Regions from separate parts of the Succinispira mobilis DSM 6222 genome, predicted to be linked through region 2. Evidence: riboswitches for the same ligand, from Rfam matches in the RefSeq annotation. Region 2 holds a riboswitch; the other holds the start of a gene.

Region 1 (11,700 bases), 170 kb from region 2:
CTTTTTTACTAAATACAACTTGTTTAGGTCCAATTTCGGAAGAAGAGGGGATTAGCACGTCTTGATATGATATCCCACGTGTATGCTCTGTATGACTCCATTCATGATCATGTCGATGAATGAATCCTAATACCGTAATTGGAATCCAACTATAAATAAATAGCGGGTATAAGGCTAAATATAACCAAGAACGCAATGAAGCGTGAATTTTAGCTAAAATAATCATTGGGAAAATATATTGTCCAACGGCAATGATAGTCCAAACTTCCCATGGTAATATTTGATATAAAACATTTGTATAAAAAGGAATAAAGTTATATATATAACTACATAAAACAAATGTTGTTGAGATAAAAAGAAAATACGGCTGGAATAAATGCACTAAAGCATCTAATAAAACAATATCTCTTTTTAAAAGTCCCGCTTTTAAAATTTTAAAAAAGTAACGACCCGCAACGTCAAAATGCCCTTGAGCCCAACGTTTTCTTTGTTTCCAGGATTGAATAAAAGTTAAAGGTTTCTCATCATACACAATAGCATCATGTGCCCAAGTTGTAGGAATTCCTTTAAGCAAAGCTTTCATGGTAAACTCCATATCCTCGGTTAAACAAGTTGCACCCCAACCGTGTTCACGTAGAACTTCAGTAGAAATACACATACCCGTACCGCCTAAAACACTTGTCAGGCCAAGATTATATTTTGCTAAATGCCATACGTGATTTACAACCCAAAAAGAAATAGAAAAAACCCCTGCTATCCAGGTATCATTCGGATTTTTGGAATCTAAATAACCTTGAATAACTCTCTCACCTTTGAGATAACGATTATTCATTTCCTTTAAAAAATCTGGATGAACTAAATTATCTGCATCGAAAACAACTACAGCATCATATTTTTTCTCCATTTTAAACAATCGATCAAACATCCACTCCATAGCAAAACCCTTGCCTTTTTCTTGATCGTTAAACCGCTCATGAACTAAAGCGCCTGCTCTTGAAGCTATTTTTGCTGTATTATCTTTACAATTATCAGCAATAACAAAGATATCGTACAGTTCATTTGGATAATTTAACACATGCAAATTTTCTACCAACTGTCCAATAACAGTCTCTTCATTATGTGCAGCTACAATAACCGCAAAAGTAGTTTTAGGTGTTTTTATTTTTTCTTCCTGTTTTTTAAACATTCCAAAGAAAGATATTGTGAAATAATACAAAGTGAAAAAAACAATTAAAAACTGCAGTGGCAACATTATCAAGTCAAAAAAATGTACCATTAAAATAAACTCCCCTTTAATTTGGCAAACGTTATGGTATTCCATACGTTTTCTTTTTTTATTTACAAAGAAAATTTAGCGCTTTGCAAATACTAAGCAATAGACACTATTAAATATCCCTAATAGCGAATATGACAGAAACACTAAAAAAGGAATTGTTCGATAAATATTTTCTATGCCAAGCAAATAAACAATGTAAAGCATACTAAAAGTTGTAATTATTGTTGATACAGGCTTAATAGGATTTCCTTTGCCCTTAAAATCAGGGTATTTTATATTGCTTACCATTAAATATCCTAAAACTAAGACTGAATACAAAATTATAGTAGGACTTAGACCTTGCAAATCTGCAATTACAAATGTAGCTATCATACATCCTGCTGCAGGGATTGGCATCCCCATAAAAAAGCCTTGTACAGTTGAAACGTTAACATTAAAACGTGCTAAACGCATCGCTCCACAAACAGCAAACATTAGTATTACTCCAATGGCAATATTACCATTGGTAGATAAAGAATGCTGATAAATTAAAATTGCCGGTGCTACTCCGAAAGAGCCTAAATCACACAGTGAATCAAGTTCTTTACCAAAATCACCACTTACACCGAAGTAACGCGCAGCTCTCCCGTCTAAAGCATCAGCAATCATAGCCAAAATAATATAAATACCAGCCAAACAATAGTCAGCTTTAATAGTTGATAAAATTGATAACACTCCGAAAATCAAATTTAATGAGGTTAACGCATTAGGAATTACACTTCGCAAATTTAATCAATCCTTCCAATTACAGTTTTACCACCAATAACTCTTTTTCCTTTTTTTACTAAAACTGTAACATTTTTAGGCAATATTAATTCTGTACTTGAACCAAATTTGATCATCCCATATCTCTGTCCTTGTTCGATATTATGTCCCAAAGTTACCCAAGAAACAATTCTTCGAGCTAATAAACCAGCTACTTGAATTACTAGAATTTTTATTTTTCCATTATCAATTCCAATGGCATGACGCTCATTTTCAAAGGAAGCAGATTTTTTGTATGCTGGACGAAATCCGCCACAAGTGTAACGTTGATATTTAATTTCGCCACGCATAGGACTTCTATTAATATGAACATCAAACACAGACAAGAATATTGTTACTTTTGTAGCTGGTTCTTGAAGAAATTCTTCATCATAAATATCCTCGACACCCATAACCATCCCATCTGCGGGCGACAATAATAGTTTATCATCTAAAATTACCTTTCGATTTGGGTTTCTAAAGAAAAACATAAAGAATAATACCAATACACCGGGGATAATGCTCCAATATATATCGCCAAAAATAGCAGTTATTGTTGTTAAAACCAAGAAAAAAGCTATAATAAAATGACCGTCTTTAACAATGGGAGCTTTTACCATTCACTCACCTTACCTTTCATATTACTTTTAAAATATTTATATCAAGATATTATTATAGTATATATATTATTGTTTGTCTAATAATTTACTGCAAAATACTTTAAAAATAAATTTAGGAATTGCTAAAATTCTTAAGAATCTGCTAGGCTGCATTAAAAAACGATATAGCCACTCTAAATTGTTTTTTTGCATAAAAACTGGTGCACGTTTTACATTTCCAGCCATTACATCGAATGTGCCACCAACTCCAATCAGTAAGTTGGGTTTTAATTGTTCACGATACTGATTAAGAAAAATTTCTTGTTTAGGTACCCCCAATGCTACTAGCAAGATATCAGCTTCACTAGCATTGATGGCATCTATTATATCCTGAACATCTGCATCAGAAAAAAATCCATCGCGAACTCCCGCAATTTTTAAACCGGGATTTTTTTCAATGGATAATTCACTAGCTTTTTGTGCAATTTTTGGTGCAGCACCCAAAAAATAAACTTTTAAATTTTGGTCCGCGGCTACTTTTAAAATTTCAGATACTAAATCACACCCTGCAACACGTTCTGGCATATGATATCCTAAATAACGTGCAGCTAAGACCACTCCTGCCCCATCTGGTAATACTAGTTCTGCTTCTTTTGTTATTATTCTATTAAACTCTTTATTGTTTTGGGCGAGCATTATAATTTCAGCATTAGCTGTTACCACGAAAGTCTTTTGCTGATTCAAAAGTCTTTTTAATAAAAAATCAATAGTTTCTTGCATGGTATAACAAGCAACACTTATACCTAATATTTTAGCTAACATAATTTTTTTCCTTACTCTACATAATGATTAATTATTGAAGAAGATTTATCTAAACACTTGTATTTATAGATTGGTCGGCCTACAGAACCTCGATGTAGTTCTAAAGACAGAACATTTAAAGATTTGAAGAATTCTAAGTACTTTCTTATAGAAACACGGGAAATTCCAGCCGAAGAGGCTATTTCATCAGTAGTAAACATGTTTTCTTGTTTTAAAATTATTTCCCAAATTAATTTTAAGGTGTTTTTATCTAGTCCTTTAGGAACATTTGTATCGGAAGGGGTTTCCTTAATTGTTAAATTTTTGTCTAAATCTTCTTGCTTCACTTGAGTTAAATTTTCCAAATTGGTCCTTCGGAGTTTATAATTATTTAGCGCTAAATTAAATCTTTCAAACTCAAATGGCTTAATAATATAATCAACTGCGCCAAAGCGCATAGCAGTTTGAATCTGCTCTTTTTCATTAGCTGCCGAAATGACAATTACATCAACATTGAAATTTTTATTACGAATTTCTTTCAATAATTGAAGACCATCAATTCCAGGCATAAAAATATCTAACAAAACTAAGTCATATGACTGTTTTTCTAAAAATTTCAGTGCCTGTTCACTAGTTCTTGCTGTATCAATTAATTCAAAATCTTTTAATTGCTTAATATAATGCTCGTGAAATTTACCTACCATCGGGTCGTCTTCTACTACTAAAATTCTAATCACACTTAACACTCCTTTATTTATAGAGGCAATTTTATTGTGAAAATTGTACCTTGTCCAAGTTTAGAATCTATTTCAATATTGCCACCTAATTCTTTAATTGTTTGTTTAACAAGATATAAACCAATGCCTCGCTCTTGGCCTTTAGTTGAAAAATCTTTGTCAAAAGCTTTTTGCAAGACTTCTTCCGTCATTCCTGGACCGGAGTCTTCTATCATAATAAAAATCTCATTTTGATAGTTTTTAATAGTTAAAAATACTATTTGTTCCGAAGTTTTATTAAGCGTTATTGAATCAAAAGCATTGGTTATAAGGTTTCCTAGGATTAAAATTATCTTATGGGTCAAATCGTGGGGAATATTTGCATGCAATTCACTATCATCAGCTAATATAAATTCAATACCCAATTCTTTTGCTCGATTACTTTTGCCTAAAATAAAACCACTTAATATAGCATTTTTTATATGTTTATTAATTCTTGTTATTTCACCATGCTGATAGTCCGCAATTTCTTTTATATAGTTCTTTAAATCATCATAAGCTTGTAGTTGTATTAAGCCTAAAATTACATGTAGTTTATTCATAAACTCGTGCGTATTTGCGCGTAATGCCTCAGCATAGGTTTTAACACCTGTAAGTTGTGCGGCTAACTCTTCGATTTCAGTTTTCTTTCTAAATGTTGCAACTACACCCACTACTACATTATTAACCTTAACGGGTAAGATATTTAGAATCAGTAATGTACCATAGATATTTTCATCTACATTGTAAATACTTTTCCCCTTACTTAATACTTCCAAAAAAGAGCTATCATTAAAAAATATATTAATGTTCTTTCCTAGATAATTTTTTTCTTTAATTCCAGTTTGCGCAAATATATCTTGTGCTACAGCATTTAAAAGAGTTATTCTGCCATGTCGATCACTCGCTATAACTCCTTCGCGAACTGAATTTAAAATAGCCCGTTGTTCCTGAACTATCTGAGCAACAGTTTCTGGTTCTAGCCCTAACAATACATCTTTAATGCTTTTGGCAGTATATACAGCCCCAGCAACACCTACAAATAAACCAATTATACTTGAAATTATTATCAATATAATTGTTTCATTAGTTAAGTCCGAAAGTACATTTTTAGGGAATGCCACAAAAACATAACCAAGCTTCTCACCATGAGGTCCATATACTGTGTTTTTTACTTGATCGGCAAAAAACAAACGTTGCTTGCTATCTACAATATTATCATAAAAATCATCACGTTTAAATGCTTCTATTATTTGTTTATTAAACTCTGCTTTGTTAGCAGTTGCGGTTTTTTCTAAAATAACTTGTTTATTTATATTTAAAACAGCTATATTAGAATTAGTAGCTTTAGAAGTAGCATTTACTATCTCTTCCATTAGAATATAATCTTCGATGCGTGTAGAATTTATTAGTTCGATAATTTTTTGGTTATTAGATACAACTGCAGCTACACTCATGGCACTGCTTCCTAGCTTTTCTTGAAAAACATCGGGGACACGCTTCGTAATTAAAGTGCTGCTTACTAATAGAGAACATAAAATCATAAAAGTTACCAACATCGTAATTCTTTTAAATAAACTTATTCCACGTGATTGTGTAAGCATAATTGTCAACACCTAAATCTTATATTTTTCTTGCATCAGTTGGAACTACTAAAAATTCTAAATTAGGGTTTCTTTCGATAAGCCAATTAAGACTCCATTCGTTATTAACTAAAATAACCGGACGGTCTTTTGTATCTACGAGAAGCATACCATTATCAATACCTTTAATCGCATCGATATCTTTCTTTTCCCCTAAAATCCAACGTGATAGACTATAGCTAAGATTATTTATTAATAACGTTGCTCCATATTCGTTTTTCAAGCGATATTCAAGCACATCTAGTTGAAGACTGCCAACTGTACCAACTACAAAACTCTCTATTCCTATGTCAGGTTGACGAAATACTTGAACAGCACCTTCCTGCGCCAGCTGTATCATGCCTTTAACAAATTGTTTTCTTTTCATTGTATCTTTGGGTTGGACACGTGCAAACTGTTCAGGGGGAAAAACAGGAAAATCTTCAAATTGAAGTTTTTCTTTACTTAAGCACAAAGTATCACCTATACCAAAAATTCCCGGATCAAAAACACCAATTATATCACCAGAATAAGCATCTTCAACTATAGTTCGTTCTTGCGCTAAAAATTGTTGCGGTTGCGAAAGTTTTATTTCTTTACCACTTTGGACATGATACACGCTCATGCCTTTTTCAAATTTTCCTGAGCAAATTCTCATAAAGGCTATACGATCGCGATGTGCTGGATTCATATTTGCTTGGATTTTAAAAATAAATGCAGAAAAGTTTTCATCAGTTGGTTCTATAAAACCATTTTTTGTTACTCGTGGCAATGGCGGTTGTGAGAGTTCGAGAAATTTATCCAAAAATGCTTGAACACCAAAATTAGTCATTGCACTGCCGAAAAACATCGGGGTTAGCTCTCCAGCTTTAATTTTCTCAACATCAAAAGAGTCTCCAGCCATATCTAAAAGCTCTATTTCGGCAAGCAAATTCTCATAATACTCTGGTCCAATTAAATCTTTCATCTTTACATCTTCTAAAGACCCTTTAGTTGAAAGTAATTGTTTTTGTCCGCGCCGATTATCAGTTGCAAATAGTTCAACTTCTTTAGTAAGGCGATTATATATTCCAATATAATTTCCTTCAATGCCAATTGGCCAAGTAACTGGGTAGGCATTTATAGTAAGTACTTTCTCCAATTCATCCATTAGATCAAATGGTGTTCTGCCAAACCTATCAATTTTGTTTACAAATGTGAATATCGGTAATTTACGTTTTTTACAAACCCAAAATAATTTTTTTGTTTGTTCTTCCACACCTTTTGCAATATCAATTAACATTACAGCACTGTCTGCTGCCATTAATGTACGGTAAGTATCTTCACTAAAATCTTGATGTCCAGGAGTGTCAAGAATATTAATTCTAAAACCAGAATAATCAAATTGCAAAACACTTGATGTGACTGAAATTCCACGTTGCTTTTCTATCTCCATCCAATCAGAAACGGCATGTTTTTGAGATTTTCGCGATTTTACAGTTCCAGCCAAATGAATCGCGCCTCCGTACAGAAGTAGCTTTTCTGTCAAGGTGGTTTTACCGGCATCAGGATGTGAAATAATTGCAAAAGTTCTTCGTCTATTTACCTCATTTATTAGTTCTGTCATTTATTCCTCCGCTTTTTTATTTACTTTTAAAATGATTATTACCAGTTATTTCGTATAATTGCCAGGCTTCAGCAACTTGCTCTAATATTTTCGTATCTACTTCACGTTCAACTTCTAATTCACCTTTACGATTAAATCGAAAAGCAATATCTTTAAACTCAATTCCACCATAAGTTGTACAAGTAAATGTTGTTTTCATAAATTCTTCATTAAAAATACATTCTTTTAAAAGATCCTTTCTTTTTTCATCTAGCCATAACTGATAAAGAGCAAATAAATGTTTTTTAGCCGCTAAAGGCATATCAATATTGGTAACTATAATATCATCTAATGGTGTACAATCAAGATTGACATACTCTTCTCCATTAGCTAATAGAATATCAACATAATAGTAGCAGTTTTCTTCTCTAAAACTGGCACTAGTAATTTCCCAGAAAGATTCCCAGTTGTTGTAACAACTATCGCAAATCAATTGAATGTCTGCAAAATTTTGTGTAGCAAAATTGTTTCGATAATATAGATGTTTTTTGGCTGTGAAAAGCTTTTTGCAATCACTACAACGCAAATTCAATGTGCAAATCATAAAGTTACTCCTTATTAAAATAATCTAATAATGCTATTAGCCTTTACGGCAATCCGCAAAGGCTAATACTTTAATTTTAATAAAATAAATTCATTGTTAATTTTAACATTACCTGATTATAGTGTCAACAAGCTTAGAGATTGTTTTTTATTAGTGCTACTTTACTTTTCAGTTGGGTTACTGTTTGCCCAATATTTTTCGCAGTCAAAATAGCTGAAACAACTGCAATTCCAGAAATTTCGCTCGCTATTAAACTATCCAGATTTGCAACATTTATTCCGCCGATTGCAACAACAGGAATTTTCACAGTCTGAACAATGTTTTTTAAAGTAGCAATCGACGTTGGTTTAGTGATTACTTTGGTAGTTGTAGGAAAAATAGCCCCAACTCCTAAATAATCAGCTCCGGCAGCTTCTGCTATTAATGCTTGTTCTAGAGTTTTTGCTGAAACTCCAATTATAAAATCTTTAGAGACAATTTTCCTAGTTGCATCTGCCGGTAAATCGCTTTGTCCCAAGTGAACCCCATCTGCAGCAGTTGCTAACGCTATATCCAGGCGATCATTAATTATTAAAGGCCGGCTATATTTAGCAGTTAAATCTCGCATTTTAATAGCTAATCTATAAAATTCTATACTTGTTAAATTTTTCTCGCGTAACTGTACTAAAGTTACACCAGATTTAAGTGCTTGCTCTGTTGCAAAAAGCAAAGCAGTATCATCAACAAATAGATTGCTATCTGTTACTAAGTACAAGCTATAGTCTATTTTATCCAATTTATTTTCCTCCTACTATTTATAGTATCTAATGTTATCTTTGAAATATAATCAAAAAGTTTTATTTTAAAGCTACCAATACCTAAATTGTCACGCCTTACATCATGTTCTGCCAGTTCAGCGGCAATATTTAGTATTGATATTGCTAATAAACTAGCCGCAGTATACTCGCGCGTACTTGCATAAACACTTATTAGAGCTCCACATATGCAGCCAGTTCCTGTTACAGATTCTAAGAGTTTAGAACCATTAGAAAGAACATATTGTTCTGTACTGTTAGCAATAAGATCATGCATTCCAGTAGCTACAACAGTGCAATTATGTTTTTCGGCAAGTTTTGAAACTATATGTAGGTTAACTTCAATTGTAGATGAATTTATAGTATCGCATAAGGCAACGTCTACGCCGCGACTTTGCGATTCCATTAGAGCTAATTTTTTTATTTCGGACATATTTCCTTTAATAATCTGAGGTTGTAGTTCATGAATGATTCTTTCTGCTAGTTCAATGCGAAATTTACTACAAGCGACACCTACTGGATCAAAAACAATAGGAACTCCACTTTGTTTGGCCGCTAAACCAGCAATAAAAATGCTCTCTATACGACTTTCGTTGATATTACCAATATTAATTAGTAAAGAGTCTGCTTGGCTAACAATTTCGAATACTTCTGCTGGATTTTCAGCCATAATGGGACTAGCGCCTACAGCTAAGATGATATTAGCTGTATCATTAATTACAATATTGTTAGTCAAGCAATGGACTAGAGGTTTTGATTTATCAACTAGCTCTTTTATTTCAGCGAATTTATAAGTAGAATTTCCCAAAAACATTTTGTACCCTACCTTTCTAATTGTTTATGTATATTTTCAAGCATATCACTAGATAACAATTTTTCTAGAAAAACGTAGGCAACTGTTGTACCAATAAGCGTTCCTAGAATAAAAGAAGGTACAAAAGTGAATAAGGCTACTTCTTTACTTCCATATAAAAAGCTAACTGCATAAAAAGAAACTATCGCGCCAATAATTCCAGTGCCAATAATTTCACCAATAACAGCACCCCAAACTTTAGTTGTACGTCTATAAATAAGACCTGCTAAAACAGCTCCGAAAACTGAACCAGTAAGAGCCAAAATGTTAATACCTAGAAGCATCATTCGCAAAACAGATATGGCTATAGCGCCCAAAAAAGCGTAGCTCGGACCAAGCAATACGGCGGTAACGACATTGATAAAATGCTGCATGGGAGCCATTCCTGGAACTCTTAAAATCGGTGATAAAACAAAGCCAATAGCAACTAACAAAGAGAGTAAAATAAATTTCCGTACATTCATATAAATCCTTCTTTCTAAAAAATAATATAAAACAAAGAGAGCTGCCATGTAGGCAACTCTCTAATATTTTACAATTCATAAAATATTTAGACTTTCCTACGGCTATACTAATAGCACAGGTTCAAAGGGTTCGAAATTTTAAATTTCATCTCAGCTGGTACACCAGATCCCCTAGTCTTTTTATTTAATTTTTTAAAACTTTTAAACAACTTAAAAATAGCATAGATGGATACTTATGTCAAGTTATTAAGATATTACCAAGCGGCAATAATTGATTTTTGATATTTTGTTTCAATAAATTTTTTAACTTCCGGAGAATGATAAGCTTTTATTAATTCTTGAACTCTTGGGTCGTTTTTGGTTTTGCCACTAGTAGCTATAATATTTACATAAGGTGAATTACTGTCTTCTAAAAAAAGAGCGTCCTTGGCTGGATTCAAACCAGCTGGCATTGCATAATTGGTATTCACGGCTGCAAGATCTAGGTCCGTTAAAGAACGAGGAATTATTGCTGCATCTAATTCTTTAATTTTTATGTTTTTGGGATTCGCTATAATATCTGCTGGAGAAGCTTTAATTCCAGTTCCTTCTTTTAGTTTTATTAAGCCGATTTTTTCTAAAAGCAATAAACCGCGCGCTCCGTTAGTAGGGTCATTAGGTATTCCAACTACCGCGTTTTCCGGAATGTTTTTTAAGTCAGTTATTTTTTTTGAATACAAGCCCATCGGGAAAATAACTGTGTTAGCTACAGAGTGTAAATCATATTTTCGGTCTTTAACTATATAATCCATATATGGTTTGTGTTGAAAACTATTCACATCAATATCACCTTGACTTAGCGCAACATTGGGCTGGATATAGTCATTGAATTCAACTACAGTTATTTTTAAACCGTTTTTTTCAGCTTCTTTTTTGACAACTTCCATGATTTCAGCATGTGGTCCAGCTGTAACTCCTATTTTTAAAGGCTGAGCATTGGATTTTTTTTCTGAAGAATTATTTCCGCAAGCTGTTAAAGATAGGCTGGCAACTAAAACCAAAAAGATTATAAAATATTTTTTCATTTAAATATCTCCCTTATAATTTATTTTTATTGAATTTTTTTGCTAAATAATCACCACAAGATTGTACTAATTGGACTTGAACAATTAAAATCAAAACCGTGATAATCATAATATCTATACGGAAACGTTGATAACCGTATCTTATTGCCAGGTCACCTAAACCGCCGCCACCTAAAGCACCAGCCATTGCAGAGTAGCCGATTAGACTAATAATCGCTAAAGTAATCCCCAAAATAATAGCCGGCATTGCTTCAGGAATTAACACTTTGATAATTATTTGTAATGGTGTTGCTCCCATAGCTTGAGCTGCTTCAATAACTCCATATTGTACCTCTTTTAAAGCGCCCTCTATTATTCTAGCAATAAAGGGCGTTGCAGATATGGTTAAGGGGACTATTGCCGCTGTAGTTCCGATAGAAGTGCCAACTATCATTCGAGTTAGTGGAATAATTGCTACCATTAAGATTATAAAAGGAACCGAGCGAGTCGCATTAACTATA
Region 2 (20,083 bases):
AATGAAGGACTGGAGTTTGATTGTTTATACTCTGGCTATCTAGCATCGCCAGAGCAAATTGAAATTGTTGATACCATTTTTAAGAAAGCTAAGGGTAATGTTCTAAAAGTAATTGATCCAGTAATGGGTGATCACGGCAAGTTGTATTCTAAATATACGGAAGAAATGCAGTTGGAAATGAGAAAATTTATTTTAAATGCCGATATAATTACTCCAAATTATACGGAAGCTTGTTTTTTATTGGGAGAACCATATCAAGAAGTACAAGAAAATTTAGAAACCATTTATGAATATTTGTTGCGTTTAGCGGCATGGGGAATTAAAAACGTAATAATAACGGGAGTTAATTTAGCTAGTGGACAAATCGCCAATGTAGGATATAATAGTGATGAGGAGATATTTTTCGTGAACAAATCTCCGAAAATTCCTGTTCATTACCCAGGTACTGGCGATGTATTTACAAGTGTTTTACTTGGTTATTTATTATTAGGCAATGATATTAGCATAGCGTTGCAGAAAGCGACAGATTTTGTTTATAAATGTATTGAAAAAACATATGAACAGCAAACTCCTATACGTGAAGGGATACTATTGGAAGCATTAATAATGGAAATTTAAGTGCAATTATAACCAGAAGAAGAGGAATAAATATGTTAAGAACAAAAGACATTGTGTTAATTGGAATGCTAGCAGGTGTATGTGTTGTAGCAACTTTTATAAAGGTTCCTTTTGGAACAGGGGCAATGGTACATTTGGGTACGGCCTTTATTTTTACTTGCGCAAGCCTTTTTGGAGGATTATATGCTGGTTTGGCGGCAGCTATAGGTACGGCAATGTTTGATTTGTTAATGGGGTTTTCACCTTATACGCTTTGGTCTTTTTTTATAAAAGGTGGAGCTGGATTTATTGCAGGTTATATAATAAAAGGTGTTTATCCTTGGAATATTCGTTATAAAAATGGTTTAATTTTAAAAATTATGGCTTATCTAACTGCTTCAATCTGGACACTGTTTGGGTATATTCTTGCTTGGTGGCAGGTTATTGGAAGTCTTAATGTAGCTTTAGCAAATGTGCCAGCTAGCTTAATGAGCAGTACCGTAGGGATTATTGTCGCCTTGTTTTTGGTGCCAGTATTAGAAAGAGTGTTACCTAAAAATTTATATAAATAATGATTTAACTAGGGGTGCTTTATGCTGAGAGAGTAATTACTCAACCCTTGAACCTGATGTGGTTAGGACCACCGTAGGGAAGTTAGCAATGATTTAAGTTTAACTTAGAGTCTAGCACCCTACTTTTTGTGAGTGGGGTGTTTTTTATTTTATATTTTATTAAAGGAGTGAGATTATGACGCAATTGCAAGCTGCCAAAAAAGGAATTATTACTAAGGAATTGAGCTATGTTGCTGAACAAGAAGGAATTAAAGTTGAAAACCTATTGTCTCTAGTGGCTAAAGGGAAGGTAGTTATACCGGCAAATATTAATCACAGTAATTTAAGAGCAAGTGGGATAGGTGAAGGGTTAAAGACAAAAGTAAATGTTAATTTAGGGATATCTAATGATTGTGCCGATTGGGACTTGGAATTGGAAAAAGCTAAGGTGGCTATAACAATGCAGGCAAATGCGATTATGGATCTAAGTTGTTATGGTAAAACGCAAGTTTTCAGAAAAAAACTATTAGAAATTTCTCCGGTGCCAATAGGTACAGTCCCTATGTATGATGCTATAGGTTTATTAGATAAGGATTTGCAAGATATAACGACAGATGAATTTTTTCAAGTAGTAGAGACACATGCTCAAGATGGTGTTGATTTCATGACAATTCATTGTGGGATAAATAAGGCTACTGCTCAAAAAGTAAAAGATAATAAGCGATTGACTAATATAGTTTCGCGGGGAGGGTCTATATTATTTGCTTGGATGGAATTAAATGATCGCGAAAACCCTTTTTTTGCTGAATATGATCGATTGCTTGATATTTGCGCAAAGTATGATGTGACTTTAAGTTTGGGGGATGCTTGTAGACCAGGAAGCATAGCTGATTCTACAGATGCCGCTCAAATAGAAGAATTAATTGTTTTGGGAGAATTAACTAAACGTGCATGGGAAAAAGGCGTTCAAGTGATGATAGAAGGCCCAGGACACATGGCTTTAAATGAAGTGGCACCAAATATGCTTATTGCCAAAAAATTATGTCACGGAGCTCCCTTGTACGTTTTAGGACCAATAGTGACTGATGTTGCTCCCGGATATGATCATATTACAAGTGCGATAGGCGGGGCTATAGCTGCTAGCAGTGGAGCTGATTTTTTATGTTTTGTTACGCCAGCAGAACATTTACGTTTACCTGACTTGCAAGATATGAAGGATGGAATTGTAGCTGCGAGAATTGCCGCTCATGCTGGTGATATTGCGAAAAATTTGCCAAATGCTAGAAACTGGGATAATGAGATGAGTAAGGCACGTGCGGATGTGGATTTTGAAAAAATGATTCAACTGGCGATGGATCCGGAAAAAGCCAAACGATATCGTGAAAGTTCTTTGCCAGGACATAAAGATACTTGTACAATGTGTGGGAAAATGTGTCCGATGCGCAATATGAAAAAAGTTTTAGGTGGAGAAAAATTAAATTTGCATAAATAAAACTAGAAAAACAGAAATAACCCTACTAAAGCAATTGTAGTAGGGTTATTTCTGTTTTTTGAACGGATAAAATTAATTATGCGGCTTGTCAGACCACTCTTCTCGAATTTTATTAATTTCAAGATTGTTTTCTAAGAATAAATCAACTAAATGGGGATCGAAGATTTTCCCGCGTTCGTTAACTAAGTAAATTAATGCATCTTCAGGAAGCCAAGCTTTTTTGTAAGGACGGTTGCTACAAAGCGCGTCATATACATCAGCAATAGCAGTAATGCGAGCAAAAATACTGATCTCATCACTTTTTTTTCCGTTGGGATAACCCGTGCCATCCCAACGTTCGTGATGTTCTAAAGCAACTAGGGAAGCATATTTCAGCATTTGTCTTTCCGCATTTTTAAAAATATCATATCCGATTTGTGTATGTGTTTTCATGATTTCAAATTCTTTAGGACTGAGTTTTGCTGGTTTTTGCAAGATTGCTTCAGAAATTGCTATTTTACCAACATCGTGCATTGGAGAAACTATTGTCAAAGCTTGCAGTTCTTCGTTGCTTAATCCATAGGCCTTGCCCAATACGGCAGAAATTTTGGCAACTCGACGCACGTGATTGGCTGTTTCATGAGAACGTGTTTCGATTACATCGCCTAAACGAGAAATTAAATCCTTTTGAGTTTCGATTATTTCGGTGCTTAAGTGGCTGATTTCTTGATTCTTTTTGTTAATATTTTGTTTTTGATTTATTATTATCAACAATAAGATTATTAAAAGTAATAGTACGCTAATTATACTTGAAAAAAACAGTATAATTTCTTTATTTTTTTGGAAATAAGTTTCAGGCTTATTAATAAATAGCGCATTGTTAGGAGTGTAATTAATATTATATTTTTGCATAATATTATAATCAAAAATATAATGTTGGTTTTCGCCATTATCATAAATAATTGTTGGCAGATTTTTGCCAGCCCACAAATCTAGGACAGTTTGGGCGGCACTTTCACCATATTTACTAGAAGAAGCTAAGTATCCGCCGATTACTCCTGAACCAAGATAAAACTCCCAGAGGCTATAAACCGGGTTTTTTGAATTCTTGAGAATAAATCTAGGAACCTCATCATAAAGAAAATTTCTGCCATCAGGAGAAGTAGAATAAAGAATAAAGAAAAAAATATTATGCTCATCAGCAGAATTTACAATATCACGCAGAGTCTCTGGAGTTTCTTGAAAATAATGATTGTGTTTTAGCGCTGGATAATTAGCACCAATAAGCTTGACAATATCGCGTTTTACTTCTCTACTTGTCGTGGTATTATCATAAATAAAATTTAAGGTAGAGATATTTTTTCCCATATTTTGTTTTAAAGCAAGATCAATTGTTTTTTCATAATTTGGTCGTTCTTCAATTAAAATTAAACCAGGGATACCATCAGGATATATATTAATAGAATTGATACCAGTGGCGACGACATGTTTTGTGGGACCCCAAATTTTTTGCCCATATATTTGATAAAAATTTAAGGCATCATCATCGCAGAGAATTATGGCATCAAAGTGTTCTTGTTTATATTTTTCGGCGAAAACTATAAACAGTGAATGGAAATACTCAGGGGTGAAGAACTTCTTTGTATCGAGAAATTCGTAGTTTATGCTTATATTCGCAGATGAGTTTTTGAAAATCTTTAAAATTCCTTCTTCTAAAGCACGTGTATGAATATAGTCACGATTATAAGATTGTATCACAAGTACTTTGCGGTCATAAATTTTTAAAGAGGTAGAGTTAGCAGCAACAAGGTAACTTGAACAAGTGCAGATAATGCTTGCAAATGTCAAAATCAGAAAAAAAACTAACACGATTTTTCTAAACCTATTGCCGAACATAACAATACACCTCAATTTCAAATATAAATTTAAGCTAGCGGTTGGACATTAATTTCAAATAATCTTTGCCAAGGTAGAGCGGTTTTAAATTTAAAGTTTTGAAAAATGGAATAATCTTTGGTTTTGTAAATAAGATCGTCAGAAATCACAGAATTTATTTTGGTGGTTTCTGAACCTAAGTTATACTGTTCGTGAGGGGTGTTTTTAAAAAATCGGTTGACTATTTTGGGTCTAACATTTGCTTGGTAAAGCCAGTCATCGACTAAGCGAATTTTTAAGAGCAGATTTTTCTGTTCGCTGCTCATATGATTGGCTAGTATTCCTTGGGCCAGAGCATAGCCAATGGAGTTATCGGCGGTATTCCACCCAGAATAGGCATTTAAATTTTGACACAGCTGTGCTCGGTTTAGCTCGAAAATAAAGGAATTATCTGCACCATTGGCAAAGGCAACATCAGCAATAGCGACTTTCTTTTGTAGCGTCATAAAATATTTAGTTTTATCGACCAATTTAAGTGTTGGTAATGAAGCAACTAGTGTATTTTTGAGGTTGGAAGCATCTAAAGTTACTCCATCAAAAGGTGTGTTAATTACTAAAACTAGATCTGCTTCTTCGAGAGCAAAGGTCTGCTGCGCATTAACAAGATTTATTTGATCTTCGACAGAAGAATAAAGATGTTGATCGGAATATGCTGGCAAAGTAGTTGCACCAGCACCATCAGTATACTGAACAAAAACTGCTGGCGAAAACTTTTTGTTTTGATTTATTGCGCGGGTTATTAACATTAGACCGAGTTGATCTACGCCAGCTATAATTTTAAAATTAGCGGGAATATTTTGCGGTAAGGTTTTTAGCAATTGTTTAGCTTCGAAGTGTGTTTGCGAATAAGGTGCATTGTCATCTTTACCAATAGTATAAAAATGAAAAGCTTTATTTGTATATAAATCTAGCAAATAGTTATGTATGGTCAGATTTTTTTTTCGCCGCGAGAACCAGTCACTAAGAAATTCTTCTGGAATTATAAGTAAAAGATTATTCTTTTCGGCTATTTCTAGTGCTGTTAGAGCTAGAGTAGTTTCTTTATCAAGTAATGCAGTTAGGCGAAAAATATCAGGACCATAGTATTCATAATAAGGTGGCTCAATGAATTTATTGCTTTTACGCGGTGTGCGCATTAAAGTGGAAAAAGCGTATATTTTTAAATTTGGATTAGTTTGTCTAATAATATTTAACGCTTGGGCTCTTTTCAGTAAAACATTTAAAGGTTCGTTATGAGTTCTAGAAGCAACTAATCCGCCATAAATAAGACTATCTGTTGAGATTACAGCATAATCTGCACGAGTACAGTTTTTTATTAACCAATGCATTAGTTCATCGGGGTTGCCTAAGTGATTATTATTTGCCAACAATGTCTCGGGAGGGATAATTAAATTTTCACCCGCAAAGTTAATTGTTTGGACAACATAGTCTAGAGAAACTGGTCGGTTATCTAGTGGGATATATATAATTTTTTTGTTTGTTTCGGCAAAAACTACATTGGAACAACTGAAAAAGGTATAAAAAAATAGGGCGAAAAAAATTTTTTTTAACAATTACAACACTCCCGCTCGTATATCATGTATAATAGTATAATGCAAATGGAAATAAAAATAAATCTCTAAATTTGCGCAAAGGGTTATTTTATTGAAAAATCTTTTCCAAGGGAACTTATCTTGACAAAAACGCTTTTGTCAGTGTATAATTATGGGGTGTATAAAAGGATACACTTCCCTAAGGATCATGTGGAGGGAGGGAGATCAGATGGCAGAGATTAAAGTTGGTAAAAATGAGACGCTAGACAGTGCGCTTCGTCGTTTTAAACGCGCTACACAAAAGGCTGGTGTTCTTTCTGAAGTTAGAAAGCGTGAACACTACGAAAAACCAAGCGTTAAACGTAAGAAAAAATCCGAAGCGGCAAGAAAGCGTAAGACAAAATAAAGCTGACAAGGAATGAGTTTAATGTCTATAAAAGTTCGTTTAACAGAAGATATGAAGCAAGCGATGCGTGACCGTGAGGCAGGCAAGTTTAGGCTTTCAGTGATTCGTATGGTTTTATCGAGCATTAAGAATGTAGAAATTAACGAACGGCGTGAGCTTTCAGAAGATGATATGTTAGGTATTTTGAGTAAAGAAGTTAAAATGCGACGTGATTCTTATGAAGAGTTTAAAAAAGCTGGTAGAGACGATTTGGCGGAACCAGCTTTGGCAGAAATAGAAATATTGACTGCTTATTTGCCGGAACAACTTACAGCTGAACAGTTGCGTGAAATTATTCAAGAAGCGATTACAAGCACTGGTGCGTCTACGCAAAAAGAAATGGGTAAAGTTATGGCTGCGATTATGCCAAAAACTAAAGGACGAGCAGATGGTAAGTTGGTAAATCAAATAGTTCGTGAGCTTTTAAGTTAGTTTCTGGGGAGGAAGTGAGATGCTTCCTCCTTTTTTTATTACTTGACTATGCTTAACTGGAATAGTAGAATGACTAATAATAAATGATGTTTGAGTTTTTATTATTGAAGTAACTGTTAGCTAAATATAGAAAAATGTAAGGAGGTAATATCTTGCGTTTAGGAATATGTGTGTTGCTAATAATTATGAATTTATTTGGGGGGGGAGGACTTAAGTCTGAAGCTGCTGAAAAAAATATAGTTGTTTTCAATATTGAAGGAGAGATTGACCCTAGTAGCGTGGCTGTTTTAAAAAAAGCTTATGACAAAGCAGAACAACTTCAAGCAAGTTTAATTATTATGCAAATGGATACATTTGGTGGGCGGGTTGATTCTGCAACACAAATGCGTGATATCATAATTGAAAGTAAAATACCTACAGTGTGTTTAATAAAAAATAGAGCTTGGTCGGCAGGCGCGTTAATAGCGCTTGCACATAATAAAATTGCAATGACAAGTAGTGCTAGTATCGGCGCTGCTGAACCGATTCCTAATACTGAAAAAAACATCTCTGCTTTGAAGGCGGAATTTGCAAGCACCGCAAAACATAGCAAACGTAATGAAGCAATAGCGGAGGCAATGGTTGATAAAAGTTTAGGCTATGGAAACTATGCGAAACCGGGACAAATTTTGTCTTTGACGCAAGAGCAAGCGTTGCGAGAAAAATTTGCAGATTTTGGAGCGGATGACATTGATGCGGTTGTAAAAGAATTAAAGATTGAGCAAGGGAACAAAGTAATTGTTGAAAAAACATATAGGGAAAGTTTGATTGGGTTTTTTGATAATCCTGCAGTTAAATCAATTTTAATTACAGTAATAATATTGGGTTTGATAACGGAAATTAAAACGGCGGGAACTGGGATTGCTGGATTAATGGCAATTATTGCTGGAATTGCTGTTTTTGGAAGTAGCATAGTTACTACTTCAGGTGGAATGTTGCCTGCGTTAGTTTTTTTGGCAGGCGTAGCCTTGTTAATTTTAGAGGTTTTTATTCCTGGATTTGGAATTAGTGGAATGTTAGGAATAGTATTTTTAATGGGGAGTTTCTTTTTGGTTTTAGGTGGTGGCACTGAAGCTGTGAGATGGCTGTTATTAAGTCTAGGTTTGGCTGTTGCTGGAGTGTATGTCTTAAGTAAATATATAACTAGTACCAGTATCTACAATAGGCTTATTTTAAAAGAAGGAAATGCAGATTTAGGTGTAACCAAAAAAAATGTCAATGAGAATTTATTGCGACAAGTAGGAGTAACAATAACTCAAATGCGCCCAACTGGGAAAATTAAAATTGAAGAAAAACAATATGATGCATTAACTAGTGGGGAGTTTTTAGAAGTAGGTGAGTCCATTGTAATTGTTAAGATTCAAGGTGGTCAAATATATGTTGAAAAACAGTAAGAGGAGGATTTTGTTATGGCAGAATTGTTTGGTGGAGGCTTCATTATAGTTTTAATTGTAATAGGTATTAGCCTGTTTTTAAATTTGGTACCAATCGGGCTTTGGATTTCGGCTTTAGCTGCTGGTGTGAATGTTGGCATATTTAACTTGGTGGGGATGCGTTTGCGCAGAGTTTCTCCTTCGAAAATAGTAATGCCTTTGATTAAGGCTAATAAGGCCGGTTTGCCAGTTAGTGTTAACCAATTAGAAGCACATTACTTAGCTGGTGGGGATGTTGATAAAGTTGTTGATGCTCTGATTGCGGCACATAGAGCCGATATTCCTTTAACATTTGAACGGGCTTGTGCTATCGATTTGGCAGGCAGAAATGTTTTAGAAGCCGTGCAAATGAGTGTTAATCCTAAAGTGATTGAAACACCGGTTGTTTCGGCAGTGGCAAAAAACGGAATAGAATTACGAGTTAAAGCACGAGTAACGGTTAGAGCTAACATCGATCGCTTGGTAGGTGGCGCTGGTGAAGGTACAATAATTGCTCGGGTTGGAGAAGGGATTGTAACTAGTGTCGGTTCAGCACTTGATCATAAGGCAGTATTGGAAAATCCAGATCATATATCTCGAACTGTTTTAGCAAAAGGGTTAGATTCGGGGACAGCTTTTGAAATATTGTCGATAGATATTGCGGATGTTGATGTAGGTAGAAATATTGGAGCAGAGTTAATGACTGATCAGGCAGAAGCTGATAAACGCATTGCTCAAGCTCGCGCAGAAGAACGCAGAGCGATGGCTGTTGCCAAAGAACAAGAAATGCGTGCTTATACGCAAGAGATGCAAGCTAAAGTAGTTGAAGCGCAAGCAAAAGTGCCACTCGCTCTTTCAGTGGCCTTAGAAAAAGGTAATTTAGGTGTTATGGATTATTATCAAATGAATAATATAATTGCGGATACTGATATGCGTAAGAATATTGCAGGGTTAGAAGAGTTTGACAAAAACAACGACCCTAAATAAGGGGGGATATATATGGATGGCTTTGGTGTAGTTTTACTGCTACTGGCAATATTTGTCCTTCCAGAGATTAATAATATATTTAAAAAAAAGAAAAAATACCAATATCCAGATGAGACTCAATCGCAACAAGACGACACGTTGGCTGGAACAGAAAAACAAAAGCGGGAATTAAATATTAATTGGGATGAAATATTTGGTATTGAGGAACCCATACAGTTAGAAACTAAAACGCTAGATAAAGAGGAAGCGGTACCGGAGATAGTGCCAGTTACTGAAGAAATTTCTAGAGTTCGGGTTAAAGAAAAAGATCAGCAAACAAATCACGAACATGAAAAACAGACTAAAATAACTGCAAGGCAAGCTTTGCAAGGAATGATTATGGCAGAAATCATTTCGAAACCGCGAGCAATGCGTCCAGTAGAAAAATTAGGTTTCTATTCCAATAGAAAAAATAAAATTAGCTGAGATTTAAAAAGAGCCACTAGAAATTGATAGTCAAATTTCAGGTTTAGTTTAAAAATCTAAACAGAAGTATCGACTACAAGCTGAGTGGCTCTTTTAGTTTATTTTTTGGCGTTAGAGTTATTTGTTTTGGAAATAGTAGTTTCTAGCTTTAAATTGATTTCAAAGGTTCTATCCCAAGGTAAATTTACAGTAGTTTTAACAGAATTAAAGAAGAAACATGTGTTTTCTAGTTGATAAAAAGGATATCTAGAAAAATTTTGGTATAGTAGATTATTTGCCAAAAACTGAACTTTGTTTTGGATTAAACTTTCGGTATAGTGTTTATTGCTATTTAATTTATAATTATCAATCCCGAATAATTTTAAATTTTTATTGGTTTGGGGTAAAATTATTTTGAGGTAGCCCCAATCCTCAATTATGCGTGATAAAGTAAAATTGGAATTGAGATAGTAAAGTTGAAGATGTTCGGAAACTGGTAAATGTTTTTTGCGAGTCGTAAAGATGCTGGCTTGACTAACGGCAGTACCGATAGAATTACTAGTGGTATTCCAACCGGCATAAGCTATCAATTTGCTAAGCGGGACATTATTCTTGATTAAACTATCAAGTAGAGTTTCTTGGGCCTCAAAATTTTCACTCAAATCTACTAGAGCAATATTTTTATTGCTTGCTAATAATTCGTTTAAATTCTGACTAATTTTGGTTAAACTAAAAAAATCTGAGTTTTTTTGATCACCGCAATGGATAAATAAAATAAAGTCGGCAGTGTTTTTATCATTGACTACATTGCCTTTTATAATTTTAATTTTTTCTCTGGCTGTTTCATCTACAGAACTCGGCATGTAAGGCATAATTTTATTTTTGGTTTGTGCGTCTGAATATTGAATATAAATTTTAGGTGATGTTGAATATATTTCATTTGTATATTGAGCGATGAAAAGCTGAGCAATTTCATCGGCTCCTCTGGTTGTATAGGCGTTTGTTTTTTGGTTAGAATTTAAATGCTCAAGGTATAGTTCTGCCTTGTGCCGATTGGTGTTAGGCAAGCCAAATGCTTCGCCATCGTCTTGCCCGACTATGATTTTTTGTACTAAATCGTTTTGGATAGCTTTAAACAGATTTTTGTTGAAACTATCATTGGTGAGGTAGATATTGTTATATTTATTTACTAATTTTTCAGGAAGACGTAATTGTATTTTTTGCAACTCTTGAAAATCCAAGGGGTTTTCAAAGGTGTTAACTTTATCTTTTAAAATAGCGTATTGCATCATATGATATTGCCAAGTTTTAGTATCATCATTTTCTGAAATTAAGAGGCGTGGAATTATAGTGAAGGCGGCTAAAGATGTGTTTGGACTTTTGCTTTTCAAAATTTCTAATAATTCAATAAAGGTTTGTTCGCGCCCCTCTAAACTATGAACATCACGTGAAGCGATTAGTCCTCCGTGCATAAGCATGTCTGTTGAAAGAATTGCAAAATCTGGAGAGGATGCTATACTATTGTATAGCCATTGTCGCAAGGCGTTGCTTTGGGCTGGTGTTTGATAATCGTCTAGTAAATATTTAGGTGGCACGGTTAAATTGATGCCTGCAATTTTTGCTAAATTTTGTGTGAATTCTTTGCAGGGCGGGCGGCTATCTAGCGGGATTAGAAGTCCAGTATAATTGCTATTCTTAGAAATTACGGGTGTATTTATCTTATCGGTTTTAATTATTAAGGGAGCTGCTCCTAACAAATAAACAACTAATAATATCTGAGTTGATAATAAAAATAGAGTAAATAAAAGTTTTTTTAACATGTCTAACTCCTAAAAAATATATGGTTTAATTACGAGGTGGGAAATGCGCATTATAACTGGCAAAATCAAGGGGATGAATTTATTTTCACCTCAAAATATGAATATCCGTCCTACGGCGGATCGAGTTAAAGAATCCGTTTTTAATATTTTGGGGAATAATTTTTGGGACAGCATAGTTCTTGATTTATTTGCTGGCAGTGGGAATTTGGGTTTGGAGTCATGGAGCCGTGGGGCGGAAGCAGTTCATTTTGTAGAATGTAATCCACAAAGCTTAGCTTTGCTTAATAAAAATATTCAAAAGGCCAAAGTTCAAGACTATGTAAAAGTTTATCGCAATGATGCTATAAGGTCAATTGCTTATTTTGCCAGTCAAGAAATAAAATTTGACTATATATTTGCAGATCCACCTTATAACAAAGATTTTGTAACAAAGATTTTGGTGCAAATAGATGAATTTGATATTGTAAAAGAAAATGGAATTATTATAATTGAGCATAGTACTCAAGAACTGATTGACTTAACAAGCTTGAATAAGTTATCATTAGTGAGAAAAGAACGTTATGGTGATACCGTGGTTTCCTTTTTGAAAAAAACTATTGGGAGGTAGTATTTTGCGTATAGCGATTTGTCCAGGAAGTTTTGATCCTGTAACTAATGGTCATATTGATATTTTTAAACGGGCGAGTTTGATGTTTGATGAGGTAATTGTTGGAGTTTTTTTTAATCCTAATAAGGGAAACCCAATGTTTACGGTTGAACAGCGAGTGGCAATGTTGAAAGAGGCAACAAAGGATATCCCAAATATTAGAATTGAAGCTTTTTCGGGCTTGCTAAATGAATATGTCAAAAATGAAGGAGCTCAGGTAATAGTTAGAGGACTACGAACTTTATCTGATTTTGAATATGAGTTTCAGCGCGCGTTGCTGATAAAGAAAATAGATGAAAGTATTGAAACGGTTTTTATGATGACTAGTGTAGAACATTCTTATTTAAGTTCTTCGGGGATGCGCGAATTGTTGAATTTTGGTGGAGATATTGCGCAGTTTGTACCTTGTAGTGTTAAAAAGATGATTTACACTTACCTAAATGATAAAAAACAATAAACTGGCGAACGGGGTGGTTAAAGATGAGTTTAGAGGATGTCTTAAATGAACTGGAAAATCTCATTATTGATGCACAGAGAGTTCCTTTTAGCAGTAAAAGACTTATTGAAGAAGATGAGTTGGCAGATATTGTAGATGCCTTGAAAAGTGTAATTCCGGAAGAAATAAAGAAAGCTAAAAGTCTTTTGGTAGAACGAAACAAAATGTTGGCTGATGCGAAACTGGAATCCGAGGATATCATTGAAAAGACGAAGGATTATGCACGCACATTGGTTAAAGATCAAGAGATCTATTTAATGGCTAAAAAAGAAGCGGAAGAATTAATAGAAAATACGAATTCCCAAGCAGAAGAGATTCTCTTGCAGGCAAGAGAAGAAGCGATGCAAATTGTTGCTAATGCAAAAGAAGAAGCGGAAGAGCGCTTATTATCGGCGGAAGCACATAGTGATAAAATGAAAAACGAAGCGCGAGAATATGTATTCGAAATGTTAGAATATATGCAAAAAACTACAGAACTAGCAAGAGAGAATAATCAACAAATTCTAGAAGCGTTGGCTGCGACACAAGAAAAATATATAAAATAAAACAAGAGGCTTAGCCTCTTGTTTTATTTTATATATTTTGGCGTTGTTAAAAAATCTAGATTATGTATACCATTGTTTTCAGGATAAAGCAGTTGATAAATGTTTGTGGCGGCAATATCTGTTTTCAAATTAGCGCATTTGGCTAATTCAGCAGGAATATTTTTAAAGTTTTTTCCTAATTTAGTTATTATAGGCAGAGACGCGTTATTTTTAATTTTATTTAGGAATGTTACTCCGGTTTTATCAAAAGCCAAAGGGCGAATATAAGTAGGATTAGCGGTTTTTTCTAGCCCGATAAGAATTTGCGTTAAAAGTCGATTAATGCGGCTTTGTGGGTAACGCTTGTTAGTTAGTGCTGCTAAAAGGCTAGGATAATCATTGTAGATTTCAGAGTATTTACAAATGCTGTATTCAAGACCCTCGCTGACATCGCTATGTTGGCGTATGTATTCTAAAGAAGTGGTGCGTAATTTATAAATTAATAAATTGGAAAAAATATTTTCTGCATAAATTAGCTGTTTATTAGTACTTAGTTGTTTTAGCATCTCAAAGGAGTTTTTGGGCATTGTGCTAGCAAGAAGTGGCGTTAACCCATTTCCTTTTAATTCTTCTCTAATAGCGGTTGCACTAGCGATAGAAGAATGGATAGAAATTTCGCGGTATTGAGAAACTTCTCTTGGGATTAGTAAGGGTTTTATGTTGCTGTTTAAATTTTTTAAGGCTTTTAAGTACTCTATAGCCAAAATGTTATTTGCTTGTCGGACGGTGTCGATAGGTAAATATTGTGACATTATATTATCTACCGCTTGAGGATAAGACAGGCCTTTTTTCATTAATTGTTTTAGATTTTCTCTGAAATTGTTTGAACTAAACAAAGATGCTGCAGTTTTTAAGTCATCTAAATTTTTCGTTTCCGCTCCAAAAGCTAAATAGTCCACTTTTTTTAAAGCAGTTAATAAAAAAACTCCGCCAAATGCAAAAGTTTCAGCGCTACGACAAGCGAAATTGAAGGGAAGCTCTAAAACTAAGTTGACACCATTGCTGATAGCTAATTCAGCACGATGCCACTTGTCGAATAAAGCGATTTGACCACGTTGCAAGAAGAAACCGCTCATAACAACAACAATGTTACAATTAGGAAAAAGATTGCGAATTTTTCTTATTTGCAAAGCGTGTCCATTATGAAATGGGTTGTATTCTGTAATAATTCCGATAGTTTTATTATCCATAAAGTAAAATATCGCCTCCGGTCTAAGTTAGTTGAGGTTTGAAACTTATAAAAATAAGCTAATAGGGATATACTAAAATAAATATTTGCAATTTACTAAACTAACTGTTAAAATTTTCTATGGGAATATACAGTTTTCTTTTTTGGAATTATAGTATCTTGATTATTGATAACTGCAGTCCCGTGATTTAATTATAAACTAGGAGGCGGAAAATGAAAATATTTGTAGTAAATTGTGGTAGTTCTTCTCTTAAATATCAGTTAATAAACATGGTGGATGAAAGTGTTCTAGCTAAAGGGTTGGTAGAGAGAATTGGCATCGATGGATCTACGTTAAAACATGTTCCAACCGGCAAGGAAAGTGTCACTTTAAATGAAGTTATTGCTAACCATTCCGTTGGAATAAAAATGGTTTTAGATATTTTAACGGATTCAAATCACGGTGTAATCGAATCGCTAGAAGAAATAGCTGCGATTGGTCACAGAGTAGTTCATGGTGGCGAAAAATTTTCGGATTCTGTTCTAATTGGTTTAGACGTATTGAAAAATATCGAACTTTGTTCGGTTATGGCGCCTTTGCATAATCCTGCGAATTTGCTTGGGATTGAGGCTTGTGAGAAACTTATGCCTAGTACACCACAGGTTGCTGTTTTTGATACAGCATTTCATCAGACTATGCCTAAACAAGCATATTTATATGGGTTGCCATATGAACTATATGAAAAATATGCTTTAAGACGTTATGGATTTCATGGTACATCGCATAAATATGTTGCGCAGCGGGCTGCAGATATCATGGATGAACATATGACTAATCTGCGTATTATAACTTGTCATTTAGGTAATGGTGCTAGTATTGCTGCGGTAAAATATGGTAAATGTATTGATACAAGTATGGGCTATACTCCTTTAGAAGGATTGGTTATGGGAACACGTTCGGGGGAGATAGATCCAGCAATTATCCCATTTCTGATGGAAAAAGAAAAGCTAAATGCTAAGGAAATAGATGAATATCTTAATAAAAAATCAGGAATTTTAGGTATCACGGGACTTTCAAGTGATTTTCGAGATGTTGAACAAGCGGCTGAAGAAGGAAATGAAAGAGCTCAACTGGCTATAGATATATTTGCCTATAAGGTTAAAAAATACATAGGTGGCTATGTAGCGGCAATGGGTGGGGTTGATGCTATTGTATTTACAGCAGGATTAGGCGAAAATTCAGCATTTATGCGCGATAAAATTTGTAATGGTCTTGAATATTTAGGAACAAGGATCGATAAAGAACGGAATATGGTGCGCGGTAAAGAACAAGAAATAAGCGTAAAAAGAGCCCCAGTGAAGATATTTGTAATTCCTACAAATGAAGAATTGGTTATAGCAAGAGACACGGCAAATGTCTGCAAGGAATTAATTAAATTTTAATATAGCTGTATTGTAAACTTCTCGGCTTGACAAAACTAATAAGTATGTATATAATTGATACGATTGGTGGTACTAAATGAAAGTAAATATAGCGAAAATAAAAAAACAAAATGGTTTACAGGAAGAAATTTTTGTAAAAGTTTTGCCTAAAGAGTTGTGCATAACTAAGCAGGACGCTTTAATTAAAGGTGATATTGCTCTGGATTTTAGAATTGCCAATGTGGGTGATGTAATATTTGTTGAAGGAACTGCCAAAGCTGTTTTTATAAGAGTCTGTGGTAGATGTATGAACGAATATGAATTGATTTGTACAGGTGATTTTAAAGAAAAGTTTTATCCTAGAGATACAGAAGGCATCGGCGAAGAAGAGTTAACTTTTGATGATGATCTTATTGATATCACCTATATCGCTAGGGAAAGTTTGTTGTTAGCAGAGCCAATTCAGTCTGTTTGCAAAGAAGACTGCTTAGGATTGTGTTTATCTTGTGGTATAAATAAGAATGAACAATCTTGCTCTTGTGAGGATACTTATATTGATCCTCGCTTGCGAGCTTTACAACAGCTTTTAAAAAAGTAATTTAGTTTAGTCTATTAGCTTGAGGAGGTGTGATTTAAATGGCAGTACCAAAGAGAAAAATGTCCAAAGCTCGTCGTGATAAACGTCGTGCAAACTGGAAACTAACAGCTCCAGGCTTAGTAGAATGTCCACAGTGTCATGAGCCTAAAATGCCACATCGAGTTTGTGCGGCTTGCGGAACTTATAAAGGCGTACAAGTTATTAAGGTTGCAGAGTAAAATATTAAGATTTTCAATAACAAGACTTTTATAGTCTTGTTATTTTTTTTTCTTGCTTTTTTTATTTATTCTTAGTATAATACCCTATGGGTAGATTTTAGTACCTGATAATAAAGCTAGGTGAGAAAGATGGAAAAAAGAAAAGCGAAACGCCATGAAAAATTAAAAGAATATTTAACTGAAAATGCTTTTTTTACTGATGAACAGCTAGCGGAAAAGTTAGGTGTTAGTGTTCAAACAATTAGGCTAGATAGAATTCGCTTAAATATTCCTGAATTACGAGAACGAATGAAGAGTATGGCTAGAAATGCTAGCACTAAGTTAAAGGCTATTGCCAGTAATGACATTGTTGGCGATTTAATAGATTTGGATTTAGGAATAAGTGGAGTTTCTGTTTTGACTATTACTAGTGATATGGTAAATAATAATATGGGTATAGCTCGTGGAAACTATATGTTTGCTCAAGCAAATAGTTTAGCATTAGCTCTTGTGGATGCTCCAGCAGCTTTGACGGGAGTTGCGAATATAAAATATAAAAAACCAGTATATCTAGGCGAACGTTTAATAGCTAAGGCAAAAATCAATCGCATACGTGGTAACAAGTATTTTGTGGCCGTGAACATTAGAAATGATGAAAGTGAAGTTTTTCGTGCTAAATTTATCATTGTTTCATTGGAAAAAGACGAGGAGCGTGGGCTTAAATGAGGATTGCAGTAGATGTGATGGGCACTGATTATGGCCCAGAGCAGATAATATTAGGGGCGACACAGGCCGCTGATGAATACAATTGCACGGTATTGTTAGTTGGTAATGAACGAGAAATAGAGAATATTTTACATAAAAATAAAAAAAATATATCAGATAAGATTCAAATTAGACAAGCAAGTCAAGTTATAGAAATGTGTGAGCACCCAGGAAGCGCAGTTCGTAAAAAGAAAGATGCGTCGATTGTCGTAGCAACAAAATTACTAAAAGATGGTGAGTGTGATGCTGTTGTTTCCGCAGGAAGCACAGGAGCAGCGGTTGCCGCGGCATTATTCGGGTTAGGTAGGATAAGTGGAATTGAAAGACCAACAATAGCTACGCCGATTCCTAATATATCAGGTACAACAGTTGTTTTAGATTCGGGAGCTAATGTTGATTCTAAACCGCAACACTTAAATCAAAGTGCGTTGATGGGTTCTATTTATGCTGAACAGGTTTTGGGGATTAATAATCCTAGAGTAGGTTTATTAAATATAGGCGAAGAAGAAACTAAAGGTAACGAACAAGCTACTAGTACTTATCCATTGTTAATGAATAATAAATTTATCAACTTTATTGGCAATGTTGAGGGGCGAGATATAAGCAAAGGTACTGTTGATGTGGTTGTTTGTGATGGTTTTGTTGGAAATATAGTTTTGAAATTTGCAGAAGGGCTATCGAAATCAATAATGGCTTTAATAAAAGATGCCATTAAAAATTCTGGAATTTTAGGCAAAATTGCTGCCTTATTTGTACTGCCAGCATTTAAAGGATTAAAGAAAAAATTAGATCCTTCGGAGTACGGTGGCGCGCCCTTACTAGGAGTTAATGGTGAATTTATAATTTGTCATGGTAGTTCTAGAGCAAAAGCTATAAAAAATGCTGTGAGAGTGGCTATGGAATTTAAACGCAATGGCGTAATTAATTGTATAAAAGAAAAGTTACAAGCAGAGGAGGTTCGATATTAATGTCAAAAATATATGCGGCGGGAATTTTAGGGATAGGTTGTTATGTGCCAGAGAAGATTTTAACTAATCATGATTTAGAAAAAATGGTGGATACAAGTAATGAGTGGATTATAGAACGAACTGGGATAAAAACTAGACATATCGCTGCTCCGGAGCAGGCAACTTCTGATTTAGCAACTATTGCCGCTCAACGAGCTTTGCAGTCAGCAAATGTTAAAGCTGAAGATTTAGATTTGATAATTGTGGCAACGGCTTCTCCAGATATGGCCTTTCCTTCAACAGCGTGCCTAGTGCAAGAAAATATAAAAGCTACTAAAGCGGCAGCATTTGATCTTTCAGCAGGATGTTCAGGATTTGTGTATAGTTTGACCGTGGCAAGTCAAATGATTGTATCTGGTTTATACAAAAATATTTTAATCATTGGTGCTGAAGCGCTTTCAAAAATTATGAACTGGAAAGATCGCAATACTTGTATTTTATTTGGTGATGGCGCTGGTGCAGCAGTTATTGGTAGAGTTGAAGATGGTTATGGAACTTTAGGTTTTAACTTAGGGGCCGATGGTTCTGGTGGACACACTCTTTGTCAGCCAGCAGGTGGTTCTAGAATTCCTGCTAGCTTGGAGACTGTAGAGAAAGATATGCACTATATTCATATGAGTGGTAATGAAGTATTTAAATTTGCAATTAAAGTCATGGGCGAGGCTGCAAATGCGGCTTTACAAGCTGCAAATATTAGCGCAAATGAAGTAGATTTATTTGTACCACACCAAGCTAATATTCGTATTATAAACTCAGCGGCGAAACGCTTAGGATTGTCTATGGACAAAGTGGTAGTTAACTTAGAAAAATATGGTAATACATCAGCTGCATCAATACCAATTGCTCTTTGTGAGGCTTTAGAGCAAGGTAGAATTAAAAAAGGTGATAATGTAGCTTTAGTTGGGTTTGGTGCTGGACTTACATGGGCAGCTTGTGTTTTAAAATGGAGCATGGAATAAGGGGAGTTTAAATGACAACAGAAAATTCGATTTGTTCAGTGTTAGGGATAAAATATCCAATTTTGCAGGGTGGTATGGCTTGGGTAGCTACGGCAGAACTTGCAGCCGCAGTTTCTAATGCCGGTGGACTAGGAATAATTGGTGCTGGACATATGCCAGCAGAAGCTCTAAAAGTTGAAGTACTTAAAGCAAAACAACTTACTAAAAAACCTTTTGGTGTAAATGTTATGTTAATGTCTCCACATGTTAAAGAAGTCATTAATTTATTGTTAGAAGAAAAAGTAGCAGTGATAACAACAGGGGCAGGAAATCCAGGGGAATATATACCTGCATTTAAGGCCATTGGAACAAAAGTAATTCCAGTAGTAGCATCAGTTGCTTTGGCTAAGCGTCTTGCTAGATTGGGAGTAGATGCACTAATTGCTGAAGGTACAGAAAGTGGTGGACATGTTGGCGAACTAACAACAATGTGCTTATTACCGCAAATTGTTGATGCTGTAGATATCCCCGTGATTGCGGCAGGTGGTATTGCTGATGGTCGTGGTATGGCTGCTGCACTTGCCTTGGGTGCTCAAG

What was found. A riboswitch is a leader RNA that binds a small molecule or an ion and turns the genes downstream of it on or off. The one in region 2 is predicted to bind thiamine pyrophosphate.
Region 1: it holds a riboswitch for thiamine pyrophosphate, as region 2 does, so the genes downstream of both, thiW (energy coupling factor transporter S component ThiW) here and thiC (phosphomethylpyrimidine synthase ThiC) in region 2, are expected to answer to the same signal.

The regions. Positions count from the first base shown of each region.
Region 1 covers NZ_KB913028.1:1,236,169-1,247,868, reverse strand. The annotation lists gene SUCMO_RS0105975 (glycosyltransferase family 2 protein) at 1-1,276, opposite strand, end outside; gene pssA (CDP-diacylglycerol--serine O-phosphatidyltransferase) at 1,352-2,041, opposite strand; gene SUCMO_RS0105965 (phosphatidylserine decarboxylase family protein) at 2,044-2,679, opposite strand; gene SUCMO_RS0105960 (WecB/TagA/CpsF family glycosyltransferase) at 2,746-3,480, opposite strand; gene SUCMO_RS0105955 (response regulator) at 3,492-4,196, opposite strand; gene SUCMO_RS0105950 (ATP-binding protein) at 4,214-5,818, opposite strand; gene SUCMO_RS0105945 (peptide chain release factor 3) at 5,838-7,442, opposite strand; gene SUCMO_RS0105940 (hypothetical protein) at 7,459-8,025, opposite strand; gene thiE (thiamine phosphate synthase) at 8,159-8,800, opposite strand; gene thiM (hydroxyethylthiazole kinase) at 8,788-9,633, opposite strand; gene thiW (energy coupling factor transporter S component ThiW) at 9,642-10,136, opposite strand; TPP riboswitch at 10,213-10,319, opposite strand; gene SUCMO_RS0105920 (MetQ/NlpA family ABC transporter substrate-binding protein) at 10,391-11,200, opposite strand; gene SUCMO_RS0105915 (methionine ABC transporter permease) at 11,214-11,700, opposite strand, start outside.
Region 2 covers NZ_KB913028.1:1,058,199-1,078,281, forward strand. The annotation lists gene SUCMO_RS0105025 (pyridoxamine kinase) at 1-618, shown strand, start outside; gene SUCMO_RS0105030 (ECF transporter S component) at 651-1,169, shown strand; TPP riboswitch at 1,170-1,266, shown strand; gene thiC (phosphomethylpyrimidine synthase ThiC) at 1,345-2,640, shown strand; gene SUCMO_RS10355 (HD domain-containing phosphohydrolase) at 2,713-4,377, opposite strand; gene SUCMO_RS10360 (DUF4127 family protein) at 4,545-6,107, opposite strand; gene rpsU (30S ribosomal protein S21) at 6,316-6,492, shown strand; gene SUCMO_RS0105055 (GatB/YqeY domain-containing protein) at 6,514-6,963, shown strand; gene SUCMO_RS0105060 (NfeD family protein) at 7,116-8,396, shown strand; gene floA (flotillin-like protein FloA) at 8,412-9,401, shown strand; gene SUCMO_RS0105070 (hypothetical protein) at 9,414-9,866, shown strand; gene SUCMO_RS0105075 (DUF4127 family protein) at 9,965-11,665, opposite strand; gene rsmD (16S rRNA (guanine(966)-N(2))-methyltransferase RsmD) at 11,709-12,272, shown strand; gene coaD (pantetheine-phosphate adenylyltransferase) at 12,277-12,768, shown strand; gene SUCMO_RS0105090 (hypothetical protein) at 12,792-13,352, shown strand; gene SUCMO_RS0105095 (tRNA(Met) cytidine acetate ligase) at 13,376-14,581, opposite strand; gene SUCMO_RS0105100 (acetate/propionate family kinase) at 14,794-16,002, shown strand; gene SUCMO_RS10965 (YceD family protein) at 16,079-16,579, shown strand; gene rpmF (50S ribosomal protein L32) at 16,618-16,797, shown strand; gene fapR (transcription factor FapR) at 16,927-17,502, shown strand; gene plsX (phosphate acyltransferase PlsX) at 17,499-18,509, shown strand; gene SUCMO_RS0105125 (beta-ketoacyl-ACP synthase III) at 18,509-19,507, shown strand; gene fabK (enoyl-[acyl-carrier-protein] reductase FabK) at 19,519-20,083, shown strand, end outside.